DNA from 4 places in the Streptomyces sp. NPDC053076 genome. Region 1 is predicted to be linked to each of the others. Evidence: riboswitches for the same ligand, from Rfam matches in the RefSeq annotation. Region 1 holds a riboswitch; each other region holds the start of a gene.

Region 1 (7,645 bases):
AGGTCGCCGACGCGACCGCCATCACACTGTGCCGTGACAACAAGCTCCCGATCCTCGTCTTCGAGCTCCTCGCGGAGGGCAATATCGCCCGTGCCGTCAAGGGTGAGAAGATCGGCACGCTGGTGGGTGACCAGGGCAGCCGGGACTGACCGGTACGCCCCCGTCGCCCGGGGTACGCCACCTGTCCGGGGGACGGACGGGACGCGCCCTGGCCGGGGGATGGACAATGTCCTGCCGGTCGGGAACCGTGCAGGAAGAAGACGCGACGCAGCCGGCCGCCGCCCCGACAGAGGAACCGCAGCCGGGCCTCACTCAAGACACGCAGGAGCAAGTGGTGATCGAAGAGACCCTCCTCGAGGCCGAGGAGAAGATGGAGAAGGCCGTCGTGGTCGCCAAGGAGGACTTCGCCGCGATCCGCACCGGCCGTGCGCACCCGGCGATGTTCAACAAGATCGTGGCCGACTACTACGGCGCCCTGACGCCGATCAACCAGCTGGCCTCGTTCTCCGTGCCGGAGCCGCGCATGGCGGTCGTGACCCCGTTCGACAAGAGCGCACTGCGCAACATCGAGCAGGCGATCCGCGACTCCGACCTGGGCGTCAACCCCAGCAACGACGGCAACATCATCCGTGTGGTGTTCCCCGAGCTGACGGAGGAGCGCCGCCGCGACTACATCAAGGTCGCCAAGGCCAAGGCCGAGGACGCGCGCGTGTCCATCCGCTCCGTGCGCCGCAAGGCCAAGGAAGCCCTCGACAAGCTCGTCAAGGACGGCGAGGTCGGCGAGGACGAGGGCCGCCGTGCGGAGAAGGAGCTCGACGACACCACGCACAAGTACGTCGCTCAGGTGGACGAGCTTCTGAAGCACAAGGAAGCGGAGCTGCTCGAAGTCTGATGAGCGACTCTTCCTGGGGAGCGCCGCCGACGGGTCGGACCGGCTACTGGGGGCCCACCGAGGGTGGGCCTGTCCAGGGGGCTGCCCCGGCGGGTCCCGCGTACGATGCGCCTGAGGCGCAGCAGACTCGCCCCATGCCCCTCGTGCCCGACGTGCCCGGCGTACCCGCGTACGGCGGAGACCAGGACGACGACCGGAGGGCCGCCCGGACGGGCGGCCCCCTGTTCCGAGATGAGACGTTCCAGGTCCGGGAACTCCCGGCCGAGACCCAGAACCCGGAGCACCCGGAGCCCATGCCCGACGTCCCGCAGACGCCGCCGGCGCCGCAGAAGAAGAGCGCGGGCCGTGACCTGAGCGCGGCCATAGGGGTCGGGGTCGGGCTCGGTGTGCTGATCGTCGCGTCCCTGTTCATCGTCAAGGCCGTGTTCGTCGGCGTCATAGCGGTCGCCGTCGTCGTCGGGCTGTGGGAGCTGACCAGCAGGCTCCAGGAGCGCCAGGGCATCAAGGCACCGCTCGTGCCGCTCGCGGTCGGCGGAGCGGCGATGGTCGTCGCCGGCTATGTGCGCGGCGCCGAGGGCGCGTGGGTCGCCATGGCCCTCACCGCCCTGGCCGTTCTGGTGTGGCGTATGACGGAACCACCCGAGGGCTACCTCAAGGACGTCACGGCCGGCGTCTTCGCGGCGTTCTACGTGCCGTTCCTCGCCACGTTCGTCGCGCTGATGCTCACCGCCGACGACGGTCCCTGGCGGGTGCTGATCTTCCTGCTGCTGACGGTCGTCAGCGACACCGGCGCCTACGCGGTCGGCTGGCGCTTCGGCAAGCACAAGCTCGCCCCGCGCATCAGCCCCGGCAAGACCCGCGAGGGCCTGGCGGGCGCGGTGCTGTTCGCGATGGTCGCGGGCGCGCTGTGCATGCAGTTTCTGATCGACGACGGCGCCTGGTGGCAGGGCCTGCTGCTGGGCCTCGCGGTCGCGGCCAGCGCCACACTGGGTGACCTCGGTGAATCCATGATCAAGCGGGACCTGGGCATCAAGGACATGGGCACCTTGCTCCCCGGTCACGGAGGCATCATGGACCGCCTGGACTCACTCCTGCCCACGGCACCGGTGGTCTGGCTGCTGATGGTCGTGTTCGTCGGCAGCAGCTGAGGCCGGGCCGCGGTCCGGCCGCCGGTGGTGCCACGCCGGGGCAGCGGTACAGGGGCCGTCACCGGCTCCGCGTGAGCCGCTCGGCGTATGTCTTCCGGGCCCCCGTCCTGAGCACAGGGCGGGGGCCCGTCGCCGTGTCGCGCGCCGAGGTGAGCCGCACCCGGATGCCGCAGCATGAATCGGCGGCCGGGGCCGGCTCGCGGCAGACTCCCTCAGAGGACGGCGTCCCACCGTCACCGCGACCCCGACCCCGACCCCGACCCCGACCGCGACCGCGACCGCGACCGCCCCCGCCACTGCGACCGCCCCCGCGACCGCGACCGCCCCCGCCACTGCGACCGCCCCCGTCACCGCGACCGTCACCGCGACCCCGACCGCCCCCGCCACTGCGACCGCCCCCCGCCCCCGCCGCCGCCCCCGCCACCCGGCGACGCAGCACGGAGTGTGCCCGATGCCCCTCGACCCCGCACCCGCCCGCCCCTCGCTCGACCCGGCCCCGATGGGCAGGGCCGTCGGTCCGCCCGTACCGCCGGTCAGGTTCTGGCCCGTCGACGACCTGCCCGCGCTCGACCCCGATCCGTTCCTGGACGAGCTGCTGCGCGACGAGCCCGTCACCCGGATCGCACTGCCGCACGGCCAGGGGTGGGCCTGGCTGGTCACGCGGTACGAGGACGTCCGCTTCGTCACCTCCGATCCGCGCTTCTCCCGGGCACAGGTCGCCGGCCGCGAGGTCACCACCATGCGGCCGGTGCCGGTGGCCTCGCAGACGGCCGGGGTGCAGTACGTCGACCCGCCCCGGCACACCTTGCTGCGCCGGGTCGTCGCCCGCGCGTTCACCGGCGGGAGCATGCGGCGCCTGCGACCGCTCGCCGAGCGCAGGGCCGCCGAGCTGCTCGCCGGGATGGCACGCGCCGGCGCCCCCGCCGACCTTGTGGAACACCTGCACGGTCCCTTCCCGATCGCGGTGCTCCGCGACTTCCTGGGCGTGGCGGAGAAGGACTGGCACCACTGGGCCACGACGGGCGAGGCCCTGCTGTCCTCGGGCGCCGCGTCCAAGGAGCGCGCCCGGGAGGCCGCCGGGGCCACCCGTGCCCGGATCGCCGAGCTGCTCCGGAGCCGTCGCGACGACCCCCGCGAGGATCTGGCCGGAGTGCTGGCGCAGGCCGCCGCCACGGGCGAGATCACCGAGGACGAGGCGATCTCGCTGGCCATCGCCGTCCAGGTCAGCGGCGGTCACGCGGTCCGCAACAACAGCGGTTCGATGATGTACGCGCTGCTCACCCACCCCGAGCACCTGGACCGGCTGCGCCGCGAGCCGGACCTGCTGCCCCGGGCGGTGGAGGAGCTGTTCCGCTACGTCCCGCACCGCAACGGCGTCGGCATTCCCCGGGTCGCCACCGAGGACGTCGAGGTCCGGGGCCGGCTGATCCGGGCCGGTGACGTGGTCTACAACGCCTATGTCGCCGCCAACCGCGATCCCGGGACGTTCCCCGACCCCGGCGCCCTGGACTTCGACCGCGAGGGCGCCCCGCACGTCGCCTTCGGCCACGGACCGCACCACTGCCTGGCCGCCGCCATGGCCCGCATGGAGGCCGAGGTCATGATCGCCTCCGTCCTGTCCCGCTTCCCCGGCATCCGGCTGGCCGTGCTCCCCGAGGAGGTCGAGTTCCAGCGCCAGGGCCTGATCCGCGGACCGAAGACCCTGCCGGTGACCTGGTGAGAAAAGCCCCCGGGCGCGCCACCGACGACGAACGCCGAACGAGGCCCGTACTCGCCCCGCAGGTCACCCAAGTGGATCTGCGACACTGGTAACGCTATGCCTAAGCCCGGAGAACTCACTTTCGTCGCGCCGCGCGGAGCCAAGAAGCCGCCGCGGCATCTCGCCGACCTCACGCCCGCCGAGCGCAAGGACGCGGTGGCCGAGATCGGTGAGAAGCCGTTCCGTGCCAAGCAGCTCGCGCAGCACTACTTCGCGCGGTACGCGCACGACCCGGAGCAGTGGACCGACATCCCCGCCGGTTCGCGAGCCAAGCTCCAGGAAGCCCTGTTCCCGGAGTTGATGACCGTCGTCCGGCATCTGTCCACCGACCAGGGGACCACCCGGAAGACGCTGTGGCGGCTGTTCGACGGGACCCTCGTCGAGTCCGTGCTGATGCGGTACCCGGACCGGGTGACCATGTGCATCAGCTCGCAGGCCGGATGCGGGATGAACTGCCCGTTCTGTGCCACCGGGCAGGCGGGTCTGGACCGGAACCTGTCCACCGCCGAGATCGTCCACCAGATCGTGGACGGGATGCGGGCCCTGCGCGACGGAGAGGTGCCGGGCGGCCCGGCACGGCTGTCCAACATCGTCTTCATGGGGATGGGCGAGCCGCTCGCCAACTACAACCGGGTGGTCAACGCCATCCGGGCGCTCACCGACCCCGCCCCGGACGGCCTCGGGCTGTCGCAGCGCGGGATCACCGTCTCGACCGTCGGGCTGGTGCCGGCCATCCACCGGTTCGCCGACGAGGGCTTCAAGTGCCGGCTCGCGATCTCCCTGCACGCCCCCGACGACGAGCTGCGCGACACCCTCGTCCCCGTGAACACACGGTGGAAGGTGCGCGAGGTGCTGGACGCCGGGTTCGAGTACACCGAGAAGTCGGGCCGCCGGCTGTCGATCGAGTACGCGCTGATCCGGGACATCAACGACCAGGCGTGGCGCGGCGACCGGCTCGGCCGGCTGCTCAAGGGCAAGCCCGTGCACGTCAACCTCATCCCGCTGAACCCCACGCCGGGGTCGAAGTGGACCGCGTCGCGGCCGGAGGACGAGAAGGCGTTCGTCGAGGCGATCGCCGCGCACGGGGTACCCGTCACGGTCCGCGACACCCGTGGCCAGGAGATCGACGGAGCCTGTGGCCAGCTCGCGGCCACCGAGCGGTAATCTGGCCACGTCCACACATCTTCATATTCCGACAGGGGAGCGCCACAGCGCTGAGAGTGCGGCAACCGGGCCGCAGACCCTCTGAACCTCGCCCAGGTCATTCTGGGTAGGAAGTTCGGTCATCACTCAAGCTGTTGCGCCCTGCCCGGGTCCCCTCGGGGACTCCGGGCAGGGCCGCGTCTCTTCCTGGCCCACCCCAGGAGGACATCCAGTGCACAACAAGACCCTCGTGGCCGTGGCGGCGGGGCTCGGCCTGCTCGCCGTGCCCGCGCTGACCGGGTGCGGCTCGTCCGACGGCAAGGGCTCCTCGGACCCCAGGACCGTGACCCTGGTCAGCCACAACTCGTGGGCCGTCTCCAAGAACGTGCTCAAGGACTTCGAGAAGCGGACCGGCTACCACGTCAGGGTCCTCGAGGACGGCGACGCCGGGCAGGCCGTCAACAAGGCGATCCTGACCAAGGGCAACCCGCAGGGCGACGTCTTCTTCGGCGTCGACAACACCCTGCTGTCGCGGGCGCTCGACAACGGTCTCTTCCAGCCGTACACGGCCAAGGGCCTCGACACGGTGGGCGCCGCCTACCAGCTCGACAAGGACAAGCACCGGGTCACGCCCGTCGACTACGGCGACATCTGCGTCAACTACGACAAGGCGTACTTCAGCGAGCACAAGCTGACCCCGCCGCGGACCTTCGCCGACCTCGCCGAGCCCCGGTACAAGAACCTCCTCGTCACCGAGAACGCGGCCACCTCCTCGCCGGGGCTCGGTTTCCTGCTCGGCAGCGCCGCCAGTTACGGCGACGAAGGCTGGCAGGACTACTGGAAGAAGCTCAAGGCCAACGGCGTCAAGGTCGTCGACGGCTGGGACCAGGCGTACTACCAGGAGTTCTCCGGCTCCTCCGAGGGCAGGAAGGCGGGCGGCGACCGGCCGCTCGTGGTGTCGTACGCCTCCTCCCCGCCCGCCGAGGTCATCTACGCCAAGAAGCGGCCCGGCACCGCCCCGACGGGGGTGGCGACCGGCACCTGCTTCCGGCAGACCGAGTTCGCCGGGGTGCTCAGCGACGCCGGGAACCCCAAGGGCGCCAAGGCGTTCGTCGACTTCCTGATCTCCCGGCAATTCCAGGAGGACATGCCGCTGAACATGTACGTCTACCCGGTGGTGCGGGGCGCGAAGGTGCCCGCCGAGTTCACCGAGTACGGTCCGGCCGCCGAGCATCCCGAGACCATGGCGCCCGGCGAGATCGCCGCCAACCGCGACCAGTGGGTCAAGTCGTGGACCTCGCTCGTACTGAAGTAGCCGCCCGCACGAGGGACCTGCGCGGGAGCGCGGCACGGCTCGGGCTGATGGCCCTGCCCGTCGCGTTCTTCGCGCTGTTCTTCGCCTGGCCCGTGGCCGCGATCGTCGCGCGCGGGCTGAAGGTGGACGGCGCCTGGCGGTTCGGGCGGATCGCGGACGTCGTCACGCAGCCGGACATCCGGCACGTGCTGTGGTTCACCACCTGGCAGGCGCTCGCCTCCACCGCCCTCACCCTGCTGCTGGCGCTGCCCGCCGCCCATGTCTTCGCCCGGCTCGACTTCCCCGGCAAGCAGGTGCTGAGGGCCGTCGTCACGGTTCCGTTCGTGCTGCCGACCGTCGTCGCCGGCAGCGCGTTCCTCGCCCTTGTCGGGCATGGCGGGCTGCTCGACGAACTGTGGGGCGTACGGCTGGACACCACGGTGTGGGCCATCCTGCTGGCCCACGTCTTCTTCAACTACGCGGTGGTCGTCCGCACGGTCGGCGGGTTGTGGGCCCAGCTCGATCCCCGGCAGGAGGAGGCCGCGCGGATGCTGGGCGCTTCCCCGCTGCGGGCCTGGCGCAAGGTCACCCTGCCCGCGCTCGCACCCGCCGTGGCCGCCGCCGCGCTGATGGTGTTCCTGTTCACCTTCACCTCCTTCGGTGTCGTGCAGATCCTCGGCGGCCCCACCTTCTCCACCCTCGAAGTGGAGATCTACCGGCAGACATCCGATGTCTTCGATCTGTCCGCGGCCGCCGTCCTCACCCTCGTCCAGTTCGTGGCCGTCGGCGCCATCCTCGCCGTGCACGCCTGGACGGTACGGCGACGGGAGACCGCCCTCCGGCTCGTCGACCCGAAGGTGACCGCCCGCCGCCCGCGCGGGGCCCGCCAGTGGGCGCTGCTCGCCGGAGTCCTCGGCACCATCACCCTGCTCCTGGTGCTGCCGCTCGGCGTCCTCGTCCGGCGCTCTCTGGACGCGGACGGCTTCGGCTACTACCGGGCGCTGACCGACTCCGACGGCGGTACGTTCCTGGTGGCGCCCGTGCACGCCGTGTGGACCTCGCTGGAGTACGCCGTCGCCGCCACCGCCATCGCCGTGGTGATCGGAGGTCTCGCCGCCGCCGCGCTGGCCCGCCGGGATGCGGGACGGCTGGTGCGGGGCTTCGACGCGCTGCTGATGCTGCCGCTCGGCGTCTCCGCCGTGACCGTCGGCTTCGGCTTCCTGATCGCACTCGACAAGCCGCCGCTGGACCTGCGCCAGTCCTGGATCCTGGTGCCGCTCGCCCAGGCGCTGGTCGGTGCCCCCTTCGTCGTACGGACCATGCTGCCCGTGCTGCGGGCGGTGGACGCCCGGCTCAAGGAGGCGGCGGCCGTGCTCGGGGCCTCGCCCTGGCGGGTGTGGCGGGAGGTC
Region 2 (7,645 bases), on a different contig from region 1:
CCACGCGGCGGACGGCAAACCCCCGCAAGCCGCGGACCTCCCCGGGTCACGGCCCTCCGTCACCCGGCCGGAACCACAGGCCGCCGATGCGTCGAACTCCACCGCCATGCCCACCGCGACGCTCATCGGATCCGTCCAGCGCGCCATGCGCCTGCTGGAGACCGTCTCCACGCACGTCTACGGCGCCCCCGCAAAACAACTCGCCCGCGAGACCGGCCTCGCCCTGCCCACGACGTACCACCTGTTGCGCACCCTGGTGCACGAGGGCTATCTGCGCCGGGAGAAGGGGCTGTTCTTCCTCGGTGAAGCGGCGGAACGGCTGGGAAGCAGTGGAGCGCGGCAGAAACGTCGCAGCACGGTGGCGGACACGCTCGCACACTGGCGCGATTGCATCGGTGTGCCGGTGTATTACGCGATGTACCAGGACGGTGAGATCGAGGTCATGTGCGTCTCCGACTCCCTTCAGGCACCCGCGGTCCAGGAGTGGGCGGACTTCCGCGAGACCGGCCACGCGCACGCGATCGGCCAGTGTCTGCTCTCCCAGCTGGACGAGGACGCGCGACGCGACCATCTCGCCCGGTACCCCGTGCGGCCCGTCACGCCGTACACGGTGCGGGACAACGACGCACTGCTGCGCCGGCTGGCCCGGACGCGGCGGATGGAGCCGGTGGTGGAGCGTCAGGAGTACGCGGTCGGGACGGTCTGCGCGGCGGTCCCGATCACGGTCGGCACCACCGCGGCCACCGTGGCCATCTCGCTCCCCGCCCACCAGGCCGAACGGCTGCTGCCCGCGGCCCGTCGGCTGCAGGGGGAGATCGGGCGGCATCTGGGGTCGCTCACCTTCTCTATCAGTATCTGAAAACTTACTCCTTGTGATCTGCTGTGCACGTTCAGCAAGATTTGACCACGGTCAGAGGGATCAATCCCGGCCAGTCGACGTCATATGACGGGGTAGGCGATGCGCGAGTCCGTACAGGCAGAAGTCATGATGAGCTTTCTCGTGTCGGAGGAGCTCTCCTTCCGCATCCCGGTGGAGTTGCGCTATGAGACCCGCGATCCGTATGCCGTGCGGCTCACCTTTCATCTCCCCGGCGACGCCCCGGTGACCTGGGCCTTCGGGCGGGAACTGCTGATCGACGGGGTCGGCCGTCCGTGCGGGGAGGGGGATGTGCGCATCGCCCCCGCCGATTCCGAGGTGCTGGGCGAGGTACTGATCAGGCTTCAGGTGGGCGGTGAGAAGGCCCTGTTCCGTTCGTCGGCGCCGCCACTCGTGGCGTTCCTCGACCGCACGGACAAGCTCGTGCCGCTCGGTCAGGAGGGTGCGCTGGCCGACTTCGACGCTGATCTCGACGAGGCTCTGGACCGCATCCTGGCCGAGGAACAGAGCGCCGGCTGAGGCGTTACAGCAGGGCTGCAGGCGCTCCACCATGCATCCGGGAACTGTGCAGGAACGCTTCTTCAGGGAGCGCCGTCCACCGCCGCCGTACTCACCGCTTCCGGCGCCGGCCCCGGCCGCCGCGCGCCGGCGCGGGCTGGGCCCCGGCGGGTGCCGTGGCATCCGGGCCGGCACGGTCGGCCGAGACGACCAGCGCGGCCAGCGCCGTGGTGACCGGGACCGAGGCGACCAGGCCGATCGAGCCCACCAGCGTGCGCACGATCTCCTCGGCCACCAACTCACTGTTGGCCACGGTCCCGACGCTGCTCTGCGCGATCGAGAAGAGCAGCAGCAACGGCAGTGCCGCACCCGCATAGGCGAGCACCAGGGTGTTGACCACGGACGCGATGTGGTCGCGGCCGATACGGATGCCCGCCCGGTACAGCCCGCGCCAGCCCATCGACGGGTTGGCCTCGTGCAGCTCCCAGACGGCCGACGTCTGGGTCACCGTCACGTCGTCCAGGACGCCGAGCGAACCGATGATGACCCCGGCCAGCAGCACACCGCTCATGTCGATCGACGGATACAGGCCGTGGATGAGGCCGGTGTTGTCGTCCGTGTTTCCGGTCAGCGCGGCCCAGCCGATGAACAGAGAGCCGAGCACACCGATCAGCGAGAGGGAGATCAGCGTGCCGAGCACCGCCACCGACGTACGGGCCGACAGACCGTGGCACATGTACAGGGCGATCAGCATGATGGCGCTGGACCCGACCACCGCCACCAGCAGCGGATTGGCCCCCTCCAGGATCGCCGGCAGGATGAAGAACGTCAGCACCAGGAAGCTCACGGCCAGGGCGACCAGGGCCATGACGCCGCGCAGCCGGCCCACCACGACGACGGCCACCGCGAAGATCCCCGCGAGCAGTGCCATCGGGAACTTCCGGTTCACGTCGGTCACCGAGTACTGCAGTTCCTTCGGCGCCGAGGGCTCATAGGCGACCACGACCTTCTCGCCCTCGTGCAGTTGCCGCGTCTGGTCCGGTTGCACGATCTCGGTGAACGTACGGCCCTTGTCCTTGCCGGTGTCGACGCGGACGGTCGCCTTCTTGCAGGTGCCGTCGGCCTGCTGCTGCGCCGAGGTGCCCTCGGCGGTGGAGGTGTCGCCGGTCGGGGGTACGCCGGAGGCGTTCACCGACTTGCAGCTGACCTCGACGACCTGGCTGACCGTGGCCTGCTGGGTCTGCCGGTCGAAGCCGACGCCGGTGCGCTTGTGCGAGGGGGCTTGTCCGGGCCAGAGCACCACGAGGCCGACCAGGGCCGCCGCGGTGAAAGGGACCAGGATCGCGGCGATGACCTTGCGCAGGTGCCGGGAGACGGGAGCGGCGGGACCGTGGCTGTGGCTGTGGCTGTGGCTGTGGTTGTGCCCGGGACCGCCGTTGTCGCCGCCCCGCTGGGCACGGTGGCCGTGCCCGATGCCCTGTTCCGAGCCGTCTCGGCGGGGCGCCTCGGGCGGCTGGTGTGGGTGCTGCTCCATCCTGGTCACCGCCCGATCATCCCAAGAACGGTGGGGGCCCACTGTTCAGCGCGCCACACATGACGCTAGCGTGGAGGCACCTTTGCACACGCGGGAGCTCGGAGCACCGGGCTGAGAGGGCGCTGACCTCCGTAGACGCGATGTTTCACGTGGAACGAGCGCTGTTCCACAGGAAACGTCGACATACGGAAACCGCTGCGTCGACCGCCGAACCTGTTACCGGGTAATGCCGGCGTAGGGAGTAGGTCTCATGACCAACAAGGACGCACGCACGCCTGCCTCCGCTCAGGACGGGAAGCCCCAGGAGGCCGGGAAGTCCATCGGCTGGCACAAGGCATACGTCGGGGGCTCACGCTCCGACCTGCGGGTGCCGGTCCGTCAGGTGCACCTCACCAACGGGCAGTCGGTCACGCTGTACGACACGTCAGGCCCGTACACCGATCCATCCGTCGACACGGACGTCCGCAGGGGCCTGTCGCCGCTGCGGGAGAACTGGATCATTGCCCGTGGCGACACCGAGGAGTACGCGGGCCGTCCGGTCCGTCCCGAGGACGACGGGATCAAGCACACCTCACCGCGCGGCGGGCTGCGGAACCTGGACGCGGTCTTCCCCGGTCGCCCGCGCCAGCCGCGCCGGGGACGCAGCGGCCAGGCGGTGACGCAGCTCGCGTACGCCCGCAGGGGCGAGATCACCCCGGAGATGGAGTTCGTGGCCCTCCGGGAGAACGTTTCGCCCGAGGTGGTCCGCGAGGAGATCGCGGCGGGACGGGCCGTGCTGCCGGCCAACGTCAACCACCCGGAGATCGAGCCGATGATCATCGGCAAGCGGTTCCTGGTGAAGGTCAACGCCAACATCGGCAACTCCGCGGTGACGTCCTCCATCGAGGAGGAGGTCGAGAAGATGACCTGGGCGACCCGCTGGGGCGCCGACACGGTCATGGACCTGTCCACCGGCCGCAACATCCACACCACCCGTGAGTGGGTGCTGCGCAACTCCCCCGTCCCGATCGGCACGGTGCCGCTCTACCAGGCCCTGGAGAAGGTCGACGGCAAGGCCGAGGAACTGACCTGGGAGATCTACAAGGACACCGTCATCGAACAGGCCGAGCAGGGCGTGGACTACATGACCGTCCACGCGGGCGTCCGGCTGCCGTACGTCCCGCTCACCGCCAACCGCAAGACGGGCATCGTCTCGCGCGGCGGCTCGATCATGGCCGCGTGGTGCCTGGCGCACCACAAGGAATCGTTCCTGTACGAGAACTTCGAAGAACTGTGCGAGATCCTCGCCGCCTACGACGTCACGTACTCGCTGGGCGACGGCCTGCGGCCGGGATCGATCGCGGACGCCAACGACGAGGCGCAGTTCGCGGAACTGCGCACGCTCGGGGAACTCAACCAGATCGCCAAGCGTTTCCACGTACAGACGATGATCGAGGGCCCCGGTCACGTCCCGATGCACAAGATCAAGGAGAACATCGACCTTCAGCAGGAGATCTGTGATGAAGCTCCGTTCTATACGCTCGGCCCGCTGACCACGGACATCGCGCCGGCGTACGACCACATCACCTCCGGCATCGGTGCCGCGATGATCGCCTGGTGGGGCACGGCGATGCTCTGCTACGTCACGCCCAAGGAGCACCTGGGCCTGCCCAACCGGGACGACGTCAAGACGGGCGTCATCACCTACAAGATCGCCGCGCATGCGGCGGACCTCGCCAAGGGGCACCCCGGTGCGCAGGAGTGGGACGACGCATTGTCCGACGCCCGCTTCGAGTTCCGGTGGGAGGACCAGTTCAACCTCGCCCTGGACCCGGACACGGCACGGGAGTTCCACGACGAGACGCTGCCGGCCGAGCCCGCCAAGACGGCCCACTTCTGCTCGATGTGCGGCCCGAAGTTCTGCAGCATGAAGATCTCGCAGGACATCCGGCGTGAGCACGGTGGCAGCCGGACCGAGATCGAGGCGGGCATGGCCCAGAAGTCGGAGGAGTTCGCGGCTGCCGGCAACCGGGTGTATCTGCCGATCGCCGACTGAACCCGCATGCGGTGAACTCGCCGTACAGCCGTCGGCTCCGATGGCGGCGGCTGGTGAGGCACTGGGCCGCGGCTCGCGGCCGGCCGGGGTGGTGGCACCACACCGGTTGGCCGCTGGGGGCCGCAGGACGCGCGTACGTCCTGTGCGGTCGGCTCACCTCGTGCGCCGGTGACGCGGCCAGGCTGCTCGGCGCGCGGCCGGGTCACTCGGGCCGGTGCTCCGGGCCGCCGAAGTCCGGGCTCGTGTAGTCGGGGCTGGTGAAGCTCGGCCGGTCGGACGCGGTCCCGTTGTCGGGGCTGCTGAAGCCGGGCCGGTCGTAACCCAGTCGCGGTATGCGGCCGGTCGGGGCGGGCGGGGCCGTAGGGCGCACGACGGCTGTGCCGGGCTCGGCCAGTGCCTCCCGGAGGAAGGGCAGGATGCCGCGCTCCAGCAGAGCGTCCCGCCAGGCATCTCTGGCTCTGGACAGCTCTTCGTTCGCCGTCTCCCGGGCCCGGGCGTCCGCCGTGCTGCTGTTGCGCAGGGCGGTGAGCAGCAGTCCGACGGCGGCGACGAGGATCGCCGCCGCGGTCATGACGCCGAACACCCAGCCGGTGGTGAGCAGGGTCCGGGCGAGGGTGTGCCCGGGGTCCAGCACCTTCAGGATGTAGCCGACGAGCAGGAAGATCGCCGCCGCGGTTCCGGAGAGGACGGGAGCCAGGACGGCGATGACCGCGATGGCGCCCGCGCCGGTGCTCTCGGCGGCTTCCCCGAGGGCGGTGACGAGACCGGTGTCGGCCGAACCGGACTCCGGGACCTCCGAGTTGGTGATGGTCGCCGAAGTGGAGAGCGCCGGGTGGCGCAGTCCGTCACGGATCTCGACGTAGTACTGGTACTCGGTCGCCGCGGCTGCGGTGATCAGGGCGGAGGCGTTGAGCGCCATGGTGCGCAGTTGTTCGGGGTTGAGCCGCTGTCCGACAGCGGCCAGTTCCGGTCGCTGTGGTGCGGAGCGCAGCGCCTCATCGAGGAGCCGCTCGAATTCCTGGCGGTCCTCGCTCTGCAGATGCTGCGGAACGCTGTTCATGTGCATCCCCCGATGCTCCGTAGGGCTTGGCTCGCACGTCGGCGAGCCGTCGGGCAGAAACGGAGGGGAGCCTGCTACGGATAAGCCGATGGTAGAGCCGTGACGGCGCGCGGTGACAGGGGATTGCCGGAAATTGCGTTCCGGCCTGCGTGAACGCAGCCCGGGAGACGTCTGCCCGGCAAACCGTCAGTTATCCAGAGGAAGTTGTTGGACCAGCAGCTTTCCGGCCATGGTCACTCCGCCGTCCATGGCGATGGCGAGCCCGTCGGCGTAGACGTGCGGGCCCTCGACGACCGGGTCGGTGCTCTCTTCGTCGTCCTCGGAGCCGACCTCGCCGAGGAGGTAGGGAATGGGGCTGTGTCCGTGAACGACCCGGGTGCCGCCGTACGTATCGAGGAGGGAACGCACGGCCTCGGCGCCGCCCTCGTCGCGGAAGGAGAAGCGCTTGGTGAACTTGCGGAACAGGTCCCAGACCTCGTCGGCGTCATTGCGGGTCAGAGCCTCGCGGACGGTGTCGTTGACCGCCTCGATAGAGTCGCCGTAGTCGAGGTAGGCGGTGGTGTCGGAGTGAATGAGCAGATAGCCGTCGACCATCTCGACGGCGTCGAGGCGGGCCATCCACTGCAGGTGGTGGTCCTGGAGGCGGTCCATGTCGGTCTTCTGGCCGCCGTTGAGCAGCCAGGCCGCCTGGAAGGTGGCGGTGCCCGCGCCCGAGTTGACGGGCGTGTCGCCGAACCGCTTGGCGCCGAGCAGCAGCAGCTCGTGGTTGCCCATGAGGGCCTTGCAGTAGCCGCCCGCCGCCGCGGCCTCGGCGGACAGCCGCATGACCAGGTCGATGACGCCGATGCCGTCCGGGCCGCGGTCGGTGAAGTCGCCGAGGAACCACAGCCGGGTGGTGCCGGCGCACCACCGGCCCGCGGCGTCGACCAGGCCCTGCTCCTGCAGGGCGGCCACCAGCTCGTCCAGATAGCCGTGGACGTCACCGACGACGTAGAGCGGCCCGGGCCCGGCCGTGGACTGCGGGGCCGGGGCGGCGGGGGCCGGCTCGACGGGGACCTGCACGGTGTCACCGCGGTTGATGACGGGCAGGTCGCGCTGGGTGGGGGTGTAGCCCTCGGGATACGCCTCGTCGGCGGCCGGGAGGGCGTCGCCGGGGTGGGTGCTGCGGACGTACGGGCCGGTCTCGTGGACGTACGCGGGTACCCGGAAGTCGCGCAGCGTCGCCGTCCGCTCCGTCTCGGGTCCCTGACCGGCCCCCTGAGTCATCAGACCCCTCCACCATCGCGCCGCATCTGCACCGCTTCGGACTGCCTGGTCGCAGCGGTCCGCGGTGTCGTGGGCCCATCATAGGAATGCGCGTCGCGCCGTGTGATGACCCAGGGGTAGTGAATCGGAACAAGACTCCAGTTCACTGCGGCTTTCGCCCCGTTTGGGCAGATGTTCGACCAGCTGTCGACCGAACGGGCCCTCGCCCGGCCGACCCCGTGCCGCGCCGGCCGGGCCCCGCACCGGCCGGTGCGGCACGGGGAGCTACTTGTCGTCCGGTGTCCGCGGCGGGCTGACGGTCGTGCGCGGTGGCCGCCGCTGCGAAGAGGTGCGCACGATCAGCTCGGTCGGTATCACCTGCTCGACCGGCTGGTC
Region 3 (7,645 bases), on a different contig from region 1:
AAGAACTGCAGAAGAAGGTGGCGTCTCTTGGAGCAAGGGAGCGATGGACCGGATCACGCTGGCCGGCGCCCGGGAAGTCGCCCACCTGGGAGTGACCTGCAACGGGATCAATCCCGGACCGACGGACACCGGGTGGATGACTGAGGGGCAGAAGGCGGACATGATCCGCTTCACGCCCCTGGGACGCATCGGAGTGCCGCAGGACTGCGCGAATCTCGTCTCGTTTCTCTGCTCCGCAGAGGGCGGATGGATCAACGCCCAGCTTCTCCAGAGCAACGGCGGCATGGGTTAGCCAAGCGCATGGCGATGACTCAAGGGCGCTTCCGGCTGGCGACGTCGGCTGCGTAGGCGCCTCAGTCTATGTCTCGATGAGTTCGGCCCGCTGAACCTCATGCCTCATCCCGGGCGGTGATGGGCCACGCGCGGAGGGCGGCATAAAAGCCCCGCCCTGGAGCCCCTGCCCGTCGGCGGGCTGTATGTCCCGCAGCGGCCGGCCAAACCAGGTCCTGATCTGCTCCAGGTGCCCGGCGTCCCCACGGATCGTGCCGCCCGCCAGGCCCACCGAGGCCCGCGCGAGGGCGAACCCGGACAGCACGTCGGTCTCCAACCGCTCCAGATCCTTCGCCGACGCGGGCGCCCGGTGCTCACGCAGGTCCCGTACGACTGCCGGCGCCGCTGACCCGAGCGCCCTCGCCTTCGGTCCGACTGCGGATCGCTCGGACGAAGTGAGACGCCTCATGAATTCCGAGGTCAGGTCACAGAGTCGCAGAGCACTCGAAGGAGTAGGAACCCCTGGCCCCTGGCCCCTGACCACGGGGTTGGGGACTCGGCAGGGCTCAGGAGAACTCACGGGATGTCGCACACGTCTGATCCTTGACGGGCCGTACGTCGCCGGTGTGCCGAGGCGCGGTCAGGCATGGCGCCGTACGCGCAACGGTGTGTAGACGAGCAGGGCCGCGAGGAATGCCACGGGGTAGGCGAGGTCGGCGCCGTGCAGGGCATGGGCGACCGGGCCCACGTACAGGCTGGTGCTCATGAACGGCACCGCAACGGCGAAACCGACGAAGAACGCCGTGAGAGCCGGCCACCACGGCTGTGGCTGCGCTTCCTCCGTCGTCAGGACGACCGGGCGGCCGCCGCGCGCCCGCGCGCGGGCCGTCCAGTCGACGATCACGATCGCGACGAACGCGGGGATCCAGTAGCCGACGAACAGCAGCACGTTCTGGAAGCGGGCGGTGGTGTCGGCGGCGTGCATCCACAGCACGAGCGGGAAACCGAGCACCGCGGCGAACGCGGCGGCGACCGGCCGCGGCAGCCGCACGCCGACGGTCTGCAGTGCCAGCGACCCGCTGTAGTCGTTCATGGCGTTGCTGCACAGCGCCGCGAGTGCGACCGCGAGGAGTCCGAACGCGCCGAGCGCGCCGCCGCCGAGCAGCCGGTCCACACCACGGGCGGTCTGGTCGGTGAACTGCGAGGCGCCCCACAGGCCGAGTGCCTGCACCGCGACGAAGGACACGCCGACACCGAGCAGGGTGCACCAGAACATGTGCGGACGGGACGCCGTCCGTGGCAGGTAGCGGCTGAAGTCGCTGGCGTAGGGGGCCCACGAGAGGGCGAGACTCAAAGCGATGGTGCAGGTCAGCACGAACGCGCCCGCCCGGTCGGCGCCCTGCACGGTCGCGGTCGTCGTGGGCTGGGTGCTGTGCACGAGCTTCACCGCCAGCGCGGCGAGCGCGGCGGCGAGTGCGAAGGTCATCACCGTCTGCAGGCGGTGGATCGCCTCGTACCCGATCACACCCAGCGCTCCCTGGGCCGCCAGCATCACCAGGGCACCCAGCCAGAAGGGCCAGTCGAACAGTTGGGCCAGCGCGTCCCCGCCGAACAGGCCGATCAGCGCGTCCCAGGCGATGGACGACAGCCACTGCAGGGCGCCCGGCAGGGCGACGGCCCGTCCGAAGGCCAGCTTTGCCAGCGGCAGTTGGCCCGCCCCGGTCTGGCTGCCCCAGGTCCCCAGGTAGGCCGTGGGCACCGCACCGAGCAGAGTGCCGAGCACCACGGCGAGCAGCGCGGTGGCGAAGTCCAGGCCGAGGACCGCCCCGACGGTGCCGGTGAACACGCCGGTCATCGTCAGGTTGGGGGCGAACCATACGGTGAACAGCCGCCGGGGGCTGCCGTAGCGGGCGTCCTCGGGCACCGGCGTGATGCCGCGCGCTTCCACTCGCAGATCGCCGGGGGCCGTCGGCATCCGGCCGTCGAAGACTCGCCGCGCCTCGGCGTCGGCCGTCTCTTCATGGGCATACGGCAACGACATATGACATCCCTCCGCCAGTCCTAACTGGTTCAGGTTCAACGGGTGTGATCTCAGCCCCCGTGCGGGGGCACCCCGTGTCCAGGTACACCGGCCAGAATAGCCCGGTCCGGTGGCCGGTTCCGGCCAGGGGAAGGTGGTGCGGAACCGGGAGGTGGTGCGGAACCGGGAGGTGGTGCGGAACGGCGAGGTGGTGCGGAACGGCGAGGTCGTGTGGAACGGCGAGGTGGTGCGGAACGGCGAGGTCGTGTGGAACGGGCGAGGTCGTGTGGACGGCGTGATCGCGAACGCGGCACCGCCGTGGCGGCCTGTGCGGGGATCAGCCGGCGGTGGCGCCTGTCCGGGGATCAGCCGGCCGTGGCGGGCCGTCCGAGAGACGGCCCGCCGGACGTAGAGGTGCCACGGCGCTGCGCACGGTTGTCACCGCGAGGCGGTGGCCCGGGCGGCCTGCTCGATCACGTGGGTGACGGCGTCCGGGTGGGAGACGGCCATGGCGTGGGAGGAGCTGACCTCGGTGACGTGTGCCCTCGGTGACGTGTGCCCCGGCCCGCTCGGCCATGTGTCGTTCGGCGGCAGGGGGGATCGTACGGTCGTTGCGTGCGGCGGCGTACCACGAGGGCAGGTTGGAAAGGCCGTCTATACCAGTCCAGTGAGAGCAGGCGGGGCCAGGAAAGTCCAGGTCAGGGCGTAGAGGATGGGTGGCGTCGAACCAGTTCGCGACATATTGGTGAGACGCGAAGGCAAGAGAGACAACGGTCCACGGGGCCGTGTCTCTCGGCTTCTGCCTCTCGTCTCGGCGGTGGATGAGTCATCCGCTGCCTGCCGGGAGTCCGGCGGGGTGGACGCTCACACGTGGGTCCGTAGGGGCTCCAGCCGTGCATGAACGGCTTGAGGTCCTCGGCGCGAGGCTCGGGGATTTCCGGGAGCAACGGTGAACCGTTGAGCGGATTCAGGCGTTGCACGTAGCTCTCGGCCCACGAGATCCATGCCTGGGCTTCCTCCCTGGCCGGCCCGGGCGGCAGACCCTGCATGAAGCCGGAGTGCGCTGACGTACTCGACGAGGTCCGCTGCACGCTGCCACGCCGCGTGCTGTGCTGCGAGGTGGCGCACGTGGTGTGCCTCTGCGTATTCGGTCGTGCCTGACGCTTGGCGGCTTCCCATCGAAGGCGCCTTTGCTGTGCTTCCTCCCGGTCAGCCAGACGCCTGCGTTCGGCTGCCTGTCCGCGGAGACCGACCTCCTGCACGATTTCGGCGAGCTGGTCCTCAAGAGGCGTTCGGCCGTGTCGGCCCACTCGCCGCCCCGGTGTGGCAGCCCGCCACTCAGACGGATCCTCAGGCGGTCAGCGGGTGAGTAGTCGTGGCGAGGGATCCGGACCCTGGAGTGCTTCCGCGTATCTGCGAGTTCCCTCTGCGTGGGGACGTGTCAGACCCGGTCCTGTTCCTGCAGGACGCGAAGGGATAGCTGCCGTGGTCGAGGAAATGCCGGCCGGCGGTCGTGAGTGTCGCGGGCCAATGTCTTTTCCCCTGAAGACCTTGACCAGTCCTCGGCTCTGTAACGCCTGGCAGCTGAGCTTGTGCGCCTCCCCCTGCCGTATACCCACAGGGCAGCCTTGCCCGACCCACCGCAGCACCTGCAGTCGACGCTCGTTCAACTGACGCGGCGCCTGAACCCCCAACTGTGCGAACGCCAGCATTTTCACAGCTGAGCCCTCGCGACGTGGACGGATGAGCGCAGATGTGCACGGAAGTCATGGGGATGGCCAACTGTTGCGGTCCTGCTTTTCAGTCGCCAAGCCGATGCTGGGAGAGCGTTGTTACCACCGGTCGCAAGCTGCTGACCAGTGCATCGGCCACTGTGTTCAGGTCACGTTCAGGTCCGTCTGAGCCTCGGGCAACTCCCGTACCGGAAGCACCAAAACTCTGGCAAAGAGGTCTGGGACAACCGCCGGTCACCGTGCCATGGTGCCTGCCATGTCGACTGTTCACCTCACTCACAACAGGCACGCGGGCCACATGCGTCACGCGGCGAGCAAGGTGCCGGAGGTGACCGTCTACTTCTGGATCATCAAGGTGCTGACGACCGGTATGGGCGAGACGGCCTCGGACTGGTTGGCCCACCTGCTCGGCCCGATCCCCGCGGTCGGCCTCGGCGGCATCGCCCTGGTGGCTGCTGTGGCGGTGCAGTTCGCCGTCCGACGGTATGTGGCCTGGGTCTACTGGACGGCGATCGTCATGGTCAGCGTGTTCGGCACGATGGCCGCCGACGTCCTGCACCTCGGCCTCGGGGTGCCGTACACGCTCTCGACCCCGTTCTTCATGGGCGCGCTCGCCGCCGTCTTCGCTCTTTGGTACCGCGTCGAGCGCACCCTGTCCATCCACAGCATCCATACCCGGCGCCGCGAGACCTTCTACTGGGCCGCCGTGCTGGCCACGTTCGCGCTGGGCACCGCCGCGGGCGACCTCACCGCCACGATCGGCCTCGGCTATCTGGGCTCCGCCGTCCTGTACGCCGCCGCGATCGCCGTTCCGGCCGTCGCTCACCGGTGGGGGACCCTGAACGCGGTGGCCGCGTTCTGGACCGCGTACGTCATCACCCGCCCGCTCGGCGCCTCTGTCGCCGACTGGATGGCGGCCGGCCACGGCAGGGGCGGACTCGGCTTGGGCCTGGGGCCGGTCACGCTGTCCTGGACGGTGGCCATCCTCGGCTTCGTGGGCTTTCTGGCTGTCTCACGCAAGGACGTTCGGCACGACGTCACACCGTGACACGCCGGTAGCGCCGAGCGGCGCCACCATCACCCGGCAGGCAGGCTGACTACGAACCGTGCCCCCGGGGTGTGTCCGGGGTCGTACGTCACCTCGCCGCCGGCGGAGCGGGCCAGGCGTCGCGCCAGCGGCAGTCCCAGGCCCGCTCCGCCGTGTCCGTCGCCGGGGTCCGCGCGCTGACCGGGCTGGAAGAGCTGTCCGGAGAACGGAAGTGGTACGCCGGGCCCGTCGTCGATCACTTCGACGCGTACGCCGTCGGGCGCGCGGTACGCACGGACGGCGACCTTGGTGCGGGCGTAGCGGCAGGCGTTGGTCAGGAGGGGGCTGATGATGCGTTCGAGGAGGGCGGATGGGACTCCGGCCTCCACCTGTGGGCCGTCGGCGGTGACCGTCAAGTGGCCTGGCACCTCCGGCAGTTCGGTGAGTCTTCGGAGGGCGGGCAACACCTCGGCGGTGCCCGGCGCGGTGAGTGTCCCCCCGCGGGCGTCGTCCAGGAGGGTGTCGCAGATGGTGCGCATGGACTGGGCTGCTTCCGCGATGACCTTGTGGGTCGCGTGGGTCTGGCCGGCGGTGCGGGGGCGGGTCTGCCACCAGTCGAGTTCGGCGATGATCCGGCTCAGGGGCGTACGCAGTTCGTGCGAGAGTTCCCCGGTGAGCTGGCGCTCGTGGCGCAGGAGGGTGCGGATGCGGTTCAGTATGGCGTCCAGCGACGTGCCGAGGCGGGCGAGTTCGACGGGGTGCCGCATGCTGCCGAAGCGCTCTTCGGAGGCCACGGCGCTCCACTGGGTGGCCTGGTCGGTCATCGTGCGGACCGGGCGCAGCGCGCGGCCTACCGCCAGCCGCGTCAGGGCATAGGTGCAGGCGAGCATCACGACGTCCAGCGCGAGTGACCCCATGAGCAGGGTGTCGGCCGAACTCCGGTAGGGGGAGAGGTCGAGCGCGGTGACCACCAGAGCCCCGCTCCCGTCAGCGGACACCGGCTGGGAGCACAGCCTGAGGGGGCCGTCGACGTCGGCGGTGACGCACCGCCGCCCGCCGCGCTCGGCGAGGGCGTCGGCGACGCGGGTCAGGGAGCCGGCGTTCGGCGGCTCTTCCAGCAGGCGTCGGCCTGCGTAGATCCAGACGTTGGTGTCGAGGAGGGCGTCGTGGGAGGTCTCCAGGACGCGTACCGTCCTGCGGCTGGTGTCGATGGTCGTCGCAACGGCTGCGGCGCGGGTGCGCAGTTCGTCGTCCGCCTGGTGCTGGAGGCGATGCTGGGCCACGGCGTTGAAGGCGACGGTGAGGACCAGCATCAGCAGCGCGGCCGTGGTGAGAGCCACCAAGGACAGCCGGCCGCGCAAAGTGCGCGGTGCCAGACGGTGAAGGAAGGCGGTCACGGCGGCCCGCAGCCGGCGGCGGATTCCGCTCATGACAGGCGGTGGCCGACCCCGCGGGCCGTGCCGATCGTCCGGTCGCTGCCGGCCTCGCGCAACTTGCGGCGCAACCGGGTCAGGTACTGGTCGAGGGTGTTGTCGTGTACTTGGGCGCCCTCGGGCCAGCCCGCCCGGACCAGCTCGCGGCGGGGCACGATGTCGCCGGAAGCCGCCATGAGCGCGGCCAGGAGACGGAACTCGGTCGGTGACAGATCGACTCGGGTGCCTCGGACGCTGACCACGTGCCGGACGGCGTCCAGTGCCAGGTCTCCTGCTGTGCAGGCGGGCGGCGGTGCGGCCCGTTTGAGGGCTGCCCGTAGACGGGCCGCGAGTTCGGCGAGGTGGAAGGGCTTGGGCAGGTAGTCGTCGCCTCCGGCGGAGAACCCGGACAGCCGGTCGCTCAGCCGGTGGTGGGCGGTCAGGAAGATGACGGGGGAGAGGAATCCGTTCGCGCGCATCGCCTGGCACACGTCCCGTCCGTCGGCGTCGGGCAGCCCGATGTCGAGCACGGCGGCGGAGATGCCGGGGGTGGCCAGCCGCAGGGCGGTGGCGCCGTCCGGCGCGGGCACGGTGTCGAAGTCCTCGTCGCGCAGCCCGCGCATCAGCACGTCACGCAGGGTGTGATCGTCCTCGACGACCAGGATCGTCTGGCGCATGGTCCTCCCTCGGCTCTCGTGCCACGTCCGTCTGTTCCGGTGCCGTGTCCGTCCGGCCGTCCGCTGTGCTGCCCATCGGTTCTGCCGTCCTTCGCGCCGAGTCCGTGTCCGTGTCCGTCGCGCCGGGGATCCATCGTTCGGGAAGCCAGTGGGCCACGGCGCTCAGGCACAGGCCCAGCCAGCCGAGGGCGAACAGCCAGCCGCCGACGACGTCGGTGAACCAGTGCACTCCGAGGTAGACGCGGGTCAGTCCGACTGACGCGCCCCAGCCGCCGATGACCAGGATGAGCGGGGTCCGGCCGCGCGGGCGGCGTACGCGGACGGCGATGATCAGCAGTCCCGCGGCGAGGGCCGCCGTGGTGGTGTGACCGGACCGGAACGCCCATCCCGAGGCATGCGTCGCCCAGTCCGTCAGGGGTGGTCGCGGCCGGGTGACGAGTGCCATCACCGCGTACCGCAGCGCCTGACCCGCCCCGAGACAGCCCAGACAGAGCACGACGGCCGGC
Region 4 (7,645 bases), on a different contig from region 1:
ATGCGCGCGCCCGGCGCCGGATCGCTGCCGATCACCGTGCCCCGCTCGACGGTGTCGCTGTAGGCCCGCTTGACCTGGCCGACGTCGAGCCCGGCCGTCCTCAGCCGTTCCCTCGCCTGCGTCTCCGTCTTCGCCAGCAGCGGCGGCACCTTGGTGAACTGGCCGGAGTTGATGTACCAGACACCGGCGCCCACGCCGAACACCACCAGTACGGCCGCGATCAGGGCCATGACCGCGCGCGGGGGCCGCGCCGGGCGCCGGCGGGGCGGCACGGGCGGGCTCTGGAAGCGGGCGGTGCGGTCGATGCCGTCCCCGGGTGCCTGGGGCGCGTCCTCGTTCACGGACAGCGGCCGGGGCACGGTCAGGGCGCGCGGGATCACGCTCGTCCGGTCATCGGCGTTGTCGTGCCCGGCGGACAGCGCCTGCGGCGGCACCACGTCCAGCTGTTCCTCGGTCAGCGTCCGGCGGGCCTCGCGCACCTGGGCGAGCAGCGCCACGGCGTCGTGCGGCCGGCCGTCCGGGGTGCGCGCGGTGGCCGACGCGACCAGCGCGTCCAGCTCGTACGGCAGCTCGGGCACGAGCGCCGAGGGCGGCGGTACGTCCTCGTGGATGTGCTTGTAGAGCACCTGGGCCGCGGAGTCCCCGGAGTGCGGCTTCGCGCCCGTCAGCATCTCGTACAGGACCACACCGCACGCGTACACGTCGACCCGCGGGTCCGTGGTGCCCTGCTCGATCTGTTCGGGCGCGAGGTAGGAGACGGTCCCGAGCACGGCACCGGTCGTGCTGGTCACCGTGTCCACGGAGCGCACCAGCCCGAAGTCGGCGACCTTGACCCGGCCGTCGTCGCCTATGAGCACGTTCTCGGGCTTCATGTCGCGGTGCACGAACCCGGCCCGGTGCGCGGCACCGAGCGCGGCGAGCACCGGCTCCAGGATGTCCAGCGCGGCCCGCGGCTGCACGGCACCGCGCTCGCGCAGCACGTCCCGCAGGGTGCAGCCGGCGATGTACTCCATGGCCAGGTAGACGTACGACCCGTCGGTGCCCTGGTCGAAGACCTGCACCACGTTGGGGTGGTCGAGCCGGGCGACGGACTTCGCCTCCCGGATGAACCGTTCGACGAAGGCTCCGTCGGACGCGAGCGTCGGGTGCATCACCTTCAGCGCGAGAACGCGGTCCAGGCGGGTGTCCAGGGCCCGGTAGACCGTGGCCATCCCACCGGCCGCGATCCGCGCGTCCACGCGATACCGGCCGTCGAGCAGCTGCCCGACGAGGGGGTCCTGAAGGGTCGTATCCACGAGAGGCGAGTCTACGAGCCACGACCGACACGGCCGCCCCGCCCACCGGCATCGGAGCGGGACTGAAGCCGACCTGTGACGCTTCCCACGCATGCCCGCGGCGACGCCGAGCCCCCGACCTGCGACGCCCCACGCCCCGCGGCCACCACCGACGAACACGTGACCTACGCCGCACCCCGCCTCCCAGCCACCGGACGCGGACCCACCGACCTGTGACGCCCCAGCGGTCCGCGCACCCAGGCCCTCAGCCGGCCCGACGCGGAGCAGCCGACTCGTGCCGCCCCGGAGGCGCCGAGGCTGTGACGCATCCGCGGTCCGCGTCTCACAGCCACCTGGTGGCGGAGGCGCCGGCCTGCGACGCACCCGCGATCCGCGGCCGCCGACGGTGGAGGCGCCGCACCGGAAGGCCGGCCTTCCGGTCGGCGGTGACGGGCGGTGCGCGGGTGGGAGAGCCCGGACGGGACCACCACTGCGGTCAGAACGCGGGCCGCTCCGGATCCAGCACGGCCAGGCCCTCCGCAGGAGACGACGCCTGCGCGAGATACCGCCGCGGAATCCGCCCGGCCAGCCGAGCCAACCGGCCCCCCTCCACCGCATGCCTCATCGCCGCGGCCATCCGCTCCGGCTCCTGCGCCCGCGTCACCGCCGACGCCAGCATCACCCCCGCGCACCCCAGCTCCATGGCCAGCGCCACGTCGGACGCCGTACCCGCCCCCGCGTCCAGGATCACCGGCACGCGCGCGTGCTCCACGATCAGCTGGAAGTTGTGCGGATTGCGGATGCCGAGCCCGGAGCCGATCGGCGACCCGAGCGGCATGACCGCCGCACATCCGACGTCCTCCAGCTTGCGCGCGAGGACGGGATCGTCGTTGGTGTAGGGCAGCACCGTGAACCCGTCGTCGACCAGCGTCTCCGCCGCCTCCAGCGTCTCCACCGGGTCCGGCAGCAGCGTCCGCTCGTCGGCGATGACCTCCAGCTTGACCAGGTCCGTACCCAGCGCCTCCCGGGCCAGCCGGGCGGTCAGCACGGCCTCGCCCGCGGTGAAACAGCCCGCCGTGTTCGGCAGCACCCGGATGCCGAGCTTCTCCAGCACCGACAGCACCGAGCCGTGCACGGAGGGGTCCACCCGGCGCATGGCCACCGTCGTCAGTTCCGTACCGGAGGCGACCAGCGCCCGCTCCAGCACCTCCAGGCTGGGCGCCCCGCCCGTACCCATGATCAGCCGGGACGAGAAGGTCAGCCCACCGAGGACCAGGGGATCGTCAGCCATGGCTCAGCCTCCCTGCACAGCGGTGAGGACTTCGACGCGGTCGCCCTCGGCGAGGGCGGTCGTCGCCCACTGCGCGCGTGGGACGACGGTCTCGTTGACGGCGGCGGCCACCCCGCGCGGCGCCGCGGTGAGGTTCTGGACCAGGGCGTCCAGCACCGTGCCGGCGGCGACCTGACGGGGCTCGCCGTTGACGGAGATGGTGACGGAGAGGTTCATACGGGCTGCTCCAGTTGTTCCATGGCCGCGGCGCCGAACCGCCGCGGGGTGAAGGCGCGCGCCTCCTCGGGCAGTCCACCGGTCACCAGGGCATGCGCCAGCACGTCCCCGGTGACCGGGGTGAGCAGCACGCCGTTGCGGTAGTGCCCGGTGGCCAGCAGCAGCCCGGCCAGGCCCGACGGACCGAGCAGCGGCGCGTTGTCGGGGGAGCCGGGGCGCAGCCCGGCCCGGGTCTCGGTGAGCGGCAGCTCGGTGATGCCGGGCACCAGCTCGTGGGCGTCCCGCAGCAGCTCGTACACGCCCCCGGCCGTGACCGTCGTGTCCCAGCCCAGCTCCTCGCTGGTGGCGCCGACGACGAGTTCGCCGTTCTCCCGGGGCACCAGATAGACATGGCCGCCGCGCACCACGGCCCGCACGGTCCGGCTCAGGAACGGCGCGTACCGGCGCGGCACGGTCAGCCGCAGCACCTGCCCCTTGACCGGCCGCACCGGCGGCAGCAGCTCCTCCGGCACGCCCGCGAGGCGCCCGCTCAGGCTCCCGGCGGCGAGCACCACCTGCTGCGCGCGCAGTGCGGTGCCGTCCTCCGTGGTGATCCCGACAGCCCGGTCCCGTGCCACGTCCAGCCGCTCCGCCAGGACGCGGTGGAAGACCACCCCGGCCCGCTCGCACGCGGCCACCAGGGCCGCCGCCAGCCGGCGCGGGTCGATCTGGTGGTCGCCGTCGACCCGCAGCCCGCCGCGCACCCCCGGCGCGAGCATCGGCTCCAGCCGCCGGCACTCCCGCCCCGACAGCCACTCCGACTCCAGGCCCGAGCGCTGCTGGAGCGCGTGCAGTTCGCGCAGGTGGGCGCGGTCGTCGGCGTCCAGCGCGACGGCGAGGGTGCCACAGCGGCGATAGCCGAGGTCGTGGCCGGTCAGTTCGGTCAGCTCGGCCGCGAACGCCGGGTAGCGGCGGGCCGACTCCAGGTTCAGGGCGAGCAGGGTCTCCTCGCCGTAGTGCAGCTCGGTGACCGCGGCCAGCATCCCGGCCGCCACCTGTGCGGCCCCGCCCCCCGGACCGGGGTCCACCACGGCCGTGGCGAGCCCGCGCTGCGCCGCCCGCCAGGCCGTGACCAGACCGATGATTCCGCCCCCGATGACGAGGACGTCGGACGTACGTGACGACATGGGCGTCCAGCCCCTCCCTTCGCCGGCATGACCCGGATCAGGTTCGTACGGTCGGAGGCCGCCAGCCTCCCTCTCAGCCCGGTGCGTCCGGGCTCCCGCGAGTGCTTGTACGGTGGCCACCCTAGCCCGCGGTCCTCGTCACTCGTAAGGGAGCCCCGCTTCATGGCCCGGTCGCTCGACGCACTGACCTTCGCCCCTGTGTCCGACCAGGCCCCAGGTCAGGTGGGTACCCGCACCCGGTTCGCCTACCACGAGAGGGACGGCGAGATCTGGGCCGAGTACGCGGGCGGTGACGTCGTACGCGGCCACCTCGTCGGCACCCGGCAGGGAGACCGGCTGGACTTCCGGTACGTGCAGCTCAGGACCGATGGGACGACCGCCTCGGGGCACTGCGTGTCCACGGTCGTGGAGCTGCCGGACGGACGGGTGCGGCTGGAGGAGACCTGGGAGTGGGAGTCCCGGCCGGGCTCCGGCACGAGCGTTGTGGAGCAGGTCACCGAGCAAGCCCCCTGACTGACGGTTCGTCATGTGTCTAAGGTGATCGGGTGAGCGAGCAGACAGCGGAAGAGAGCACGTCACAGGGGCGGCGCGCGGTCGTCGTCGGCGCGGGCATGGCCGGGGTGCAGACCGCGGTCGCCCTGCGGGAACAGGGCTTCCGGGGCCGGGTGACCGTCATCGGCGCCGAACCGCACCAGCCGTACGACCGGCCGCCGCTGTCGAAGGCCGTGCTGCTCGGCAAGGCCGAGGGCTCCGCGTTCGACGTGGACTTCGAGGCCCTCGGCGTCGAGCTGCGGCTCGGCTGCGAGGTGCAGGGCCTCAGGCCCGCCGCGTACGAGCTGGACACCGAGACGGGTCCGGTGCCGTACGACGTCCTGGTCCTCGCCACCGGAGCCGAACCGATCACGCTGCCCGGCACCGAGGGCGTACCCGGGGTGCATCTGCTGCGCACCCTGGACGACGCCGAACGGCTGCGGCCCGTGCTCGCGCGGCAGCACGACATCGTGGTGGTGGGCGCCGGCTGGATCGGCGCCGAGTTCGCCACCGCCGCCCGCGAGGCCGGCTGCGCGGTGACCGTGGTGGAGGCCGCCGACCACCCGCTGGCCGGCGCCCTGCCCGCCGAGGTCGCCGCGCCCATGACCGCCTGGTACGCCGACAGAGGCACGGAGCTGCGCACCCACGCGCGCGTGGAGCGCGTCGAGCCGGGCGCGGTGGTGCTCGCCGACGGCACCCGGCTGCCCGCGGGCGCCGTCGTCGTCGGCATCGGGGCCCGCCCCGCCACCGGCTGGCTGGCGGGCTCCGGCATCGCCCTGGGCGCGCACGGCGAGATCCTCACCGACGCCCGGCTGCGCACCTCCCTCGCGGACGTGTACGCCGTCGGCGACTGCGCGTCCTTCCCCTCGGCCCGCTACGGCGAACGGCTGCTCGTCCACCACTGGGACAACGCCCTGCAGGGCCCGCGCACGGTCGCCGCGAACATCCTCGGCGAGACCCCGGCGGTCTACGACCCGGTGCCGTACTTCTGGTCCGAGCAGTTCGGCCGGTTCGTGCAGCACGCCGGCCACCATGCCGCGGCCGACCGCATGGTGTGGCGCGGTGATCCGGCGGGCCCCGCCTGGACGGTGTGCTGGCTGCGCGAGGGTCGCCTGGTGGCCCTGCTGGCCGTCGGCCGGCCGCGTGATCTGGCCCAGGGCCGCCGCCTGATCGAGGCGGGCCGGCACATGGACTCCGAGGCTCTGTCCGACCCCGCCCGCCCCCTGAAGGACGCGACGGCCGACTAGCGCGTCCTCCCAGGTGGACCCGCCTGACTTCCGACTGTCGGTGGGGGATGGCAGGCTTGTCCCCGTGACCGAGATTGACGCAAAAATCGATGCTCTCGTCCCCGCCTGGCTCACCCTCCCCGACATCGCCGAACAGCTCGGCGTCGAGGTGACGCGCGTCCGGCAGCTGGTCAAGGAGGGCCAGCTCATCGCCGTACGCCGAGGTGAGAACAAGGCGCTGCACGTCCCCGCCGACTTCATCGACGGGGACAAGGTCGTCAAGGGCCTGTCCGGGACCCTGACGCTCCTGCGGGACGACGGCTTCACGGACGAAGAGATGATCGAGTGGCTCTTCACCCCCGACCCGACCCTGCCCGGCACCCCCGCGCAGGCCCTGAGCGAGAATCGCGGCACGGAGGTGAAGCGCCGCGCCCAGGCGCTCGCCGTCTGAGGCCGACCGCATCAGGGGGTGGCGTACGGGCCCCGAGCCCGTACGCCACCCGCCGAACCACCAGGCACACCGACCACGGGGGGACCCACGCATGTCCGACACCGCCCGCGCCGCGCTGGCCGACGCCCGCCTGTACCTCTGCACGGACGCCCGCAAGCGCCAGGGCGACCTGCCCGCGTTCCTGGACGCGGTCCTGGCCGGCGGGGTCGACATCGTGCAGCTGCGGGACAAGGGCATGGAGGCGGCCGAGGAACTGGAGCACCTGCGGGTGTTCGCCGACGCCTGTGCCCGGCACGGCAAGCTGCTCGCGGTCAACGACCGGGCCGACGTCGCCCATGCCGCCCGCGCCGACGTGCTGCACCTCGGCCAGGGCGACCTGCCGGTCCCCGCGGCCCGCGGGATCCTCGGTGACGGGGTCCTGATCGGCCGCTCCACGCACGCCGGGGCCGAGGCCACCGCCGCCGCCGCGCAGGAGGGCGTGGACTACTTCTGCACCGGTCCCTGCTGGCCCACCCCCACCAAGCCCGGCCGCCACGCCCCCGGCCTCGACCTGGTGCGCCACACGGCGGGCCTCGGCACCGACCGTCCCTGGTTCGCCATCGGCGGCATCGGCCTCGACAACCTGGACCAGGTGCTGGACGCGGGTGCCCGCAGGGTGGTCGTGGTCCGCGCGATCACCGAGGCGGACGACCCGGGCGCGGCGGCGACCGAGTTCGCGAAGCGGCTGCGGCAGGGCTGACGACCGCCGGGCGGCCCCCGGTGATCCGGTGCGGGCCCGCCGTCCGATGCCGGTGCGGCGCCGGTCCGGGGTCCCGGGGTTTTGTCCAAGGGGTGGACAGGAAGCCGGCAATTCGGGCAAATTTCCTACGTGTGGTTGGGGGACCGTCCACCCCTGGCTAACCTGCGGGTATGGCCCTCGGAACCCCATCCACCAGGACTGATCGCGCACGCACCGTGCGCGACATCCTCGCCACCGGCAAGCAGACGTACTCGTTCGAGTTCTCGGCGCCGAAGACCCCCAAGGGCGAGCGGAACCTGTGGAGTGCGCTCCGGCGGGTCGAGGCGGTCGCTCCCGACTTCGTCTCCGTGACCTACGGCGCCGGCGGTTCCACCCGCGCGGGCACGGTCAAGGAGACCCAGCAGATCGTCGTCGACACCACACTGACCCCGGTCGCCCACCTCACCGCGGTCGACCACTCCATCGCCGAGCTGCGCAACATCATCGGCCAGTACGCGGACGCCGGTATCCGCAACATCCTCGCCGTCCGCGGCGACCCGCCCGGCGACCCCATGGGCGACTGGGTGCCGCACCCCCGGGGCCTGACCTACGCGGCCGAACTCGTCCGGCTCATCAAGGAGTCGGGTGACTTCTGCGTGGGCGTCGCCGCGTTCCCGGAGATGCACCCGCGCTCCGGGGACTGGGACACCGACGTCGGCCACTTCGTGGACAAGTGCCGTGCGGGCGCCGACTACGCCATCACACAGATGTT

Evidence for each region. Region 1 has a riboswitch for thiamine pyrophosphate ahead of ACIGYR_RS17970 (thiamine ABC transporter substrate binding subunit). Riboswitches for the same ligand answer to the same signal wherever they lie in the genome.
Region 2: it holds a riboswitch for thiamine pyrophosphate, as region 1 does, so the genes downstream of both, thiC (phosphomethylpyrimidine synthase ThiC) here and ACIGYR_RS17970 (thiamine ABC transporter substrate binding subunit) in region 1, are expected to answer to the same signal.
Region 3: it holds a riboswitch for thiamine pyrophosphate, as region 1 does, so the genes downstream of both, ACIGYR_RS38330 (purine-cytosine permease family protein) here and ACIGYR_RS17970 (thiamine ABC transporter substrate binding subunit) in region 1, are expected to answer to the same signal.
Region 4: it holds a riboswitch for thiamine pyrophosphate, as region 1 does, so the genes downstream of both, thiO (glycine oxidase ThiO) here and ACIGYR_RS17970 (thiamine ABC transporter substrate binding subunit) in region 1, are expected to answer to the same signal.

Annotation. Positions count from the first base shown of each region.
Region 1 is NZ_JBITZL010000004.1:113,911-121,555, reverse strand. Features, by position in the region: gene pyrH (UMP kinase) at 1-149, shown strand, start outside; gene frr (ribosome recycling factor) at 335-892, shown strand; gene ACIGYR_RS17985 (phosphatidate cytidylyltransferase) at 892-2,040, shown strand; gene ACIGYR_RS17980 (cytochrome P450) at 2,492-3,760, shown strand; gene rlmN (23S rRNA (adenine(2503)-C(2))-methyltransferase RlmN) at 3,857-4,963, shown strand; TPP riboswitch at 4,987-5,094, shown strand; gene ACIGYR_RS17970 (thiamine ABC transporter substrate binding subunit) at 5,175-6,257, shown strand; gene ACIGYR_RS17965 (ABC transporter permease) at 6,305-7,645, shown strand, end outside.
Region 2 is NZ_JBITZL010000007.1:219,999-227,643, reverse strand. Features, by position in the region: gene ACIGYR_RS27350 (IclR family transcriptional regulator) at 107-859, shown strand; gene ACIGYR_RS27345 (SsgA family sporulation/cell division regulator) at 959-1,396, shown strand; gene ACIGYR_RS27340 (YibE/F family protein) at 1,488-2,909, opposite strand; TPP riboswitch at 2,990-3,167, shown strand; gene thiC (phosphomethylpyrimidine synthase ThiC) at 3,160-4,944, shown strand; gene ACIGYR_RS27330 (hypothetical protein) at 5,147-6,010, opposite strand; gene ACIGYR_RS27325 (metallophosphoesterase) at 6,191-7,270, opposite strand; gene ACIGYR_RS27320 (LacI family DNA-binding transcriptional regulator) at 7,535-7,645, opposite strand, start outside.
Region 3 is NZ_JBITZL010000019.1:2,524-10,168, forward strand. Features, by position in the region: gene ACIGYR_RS38320 (SDR family oxidoreductase) at 44-292, shown strand; gene ACIGYR_RS38325 (hypothetical protein) at 359-607, opposite strand; gene ACIGYR_RS38330 (purine-cytosine permease family protein) at 911-2,311, opposite strand; TPP riboswitch at 2,301-2,396, opposite strand; gene ACIGYR_RS38335 (hypothetical protein) at 4,280-5,071, shown strand; gene ACIGYR_RS38340 (sensor histidine kinase) at 5,101-6,480, opposite strand; gene ACIGYR_RS38345 (response regulator transcription factor) at 6,477-7,139, opposite strand; gene ACIGYR_RS38350 (phosphatase PAP2 family protein) at 7,093-7,645, opposite strand, start outside.
Region 4 is NZ_JBITZL010000002.1:1,029,311-1,036,955, forward strand. Features, by position in the region: gene pknB (Stk1 family PASTA domain-containing Ser/Thr kinase) at 1-1,295, opposite strand, end outside; gene ACIGYR_RS11890 (thiazole synthase) at 1,771-2,565, opposite strand; gene thiS (sulfur carrier protein ThiS) at 2,569-2,781, opposite strand; gene thiO (glycine oxidase ThiO) at 2,778-3,947, opposite strand; TPP riboswitch at 3,945-4,056, opposite strand; gene ACIGYR_RS11905 (hypothetical protein) at 4,110-4,460, shown strand; gene ACIGYR_RS11910 (NAD(P)/FAD-dependent oxidoreductase) at 4,493-5,725, shown strand; gene ACIGYR_RS11915 (Rv2175c family DNA-binding protein) at 5,790-6,155, shown strand; gene thiE (thiamine phosphate synthase) at 6,247-6,894, shown strand; gene metF (methylenetetrahydrofolate reductase [NAD(P)H]) at 7,065-7,645, shown strand, end outside.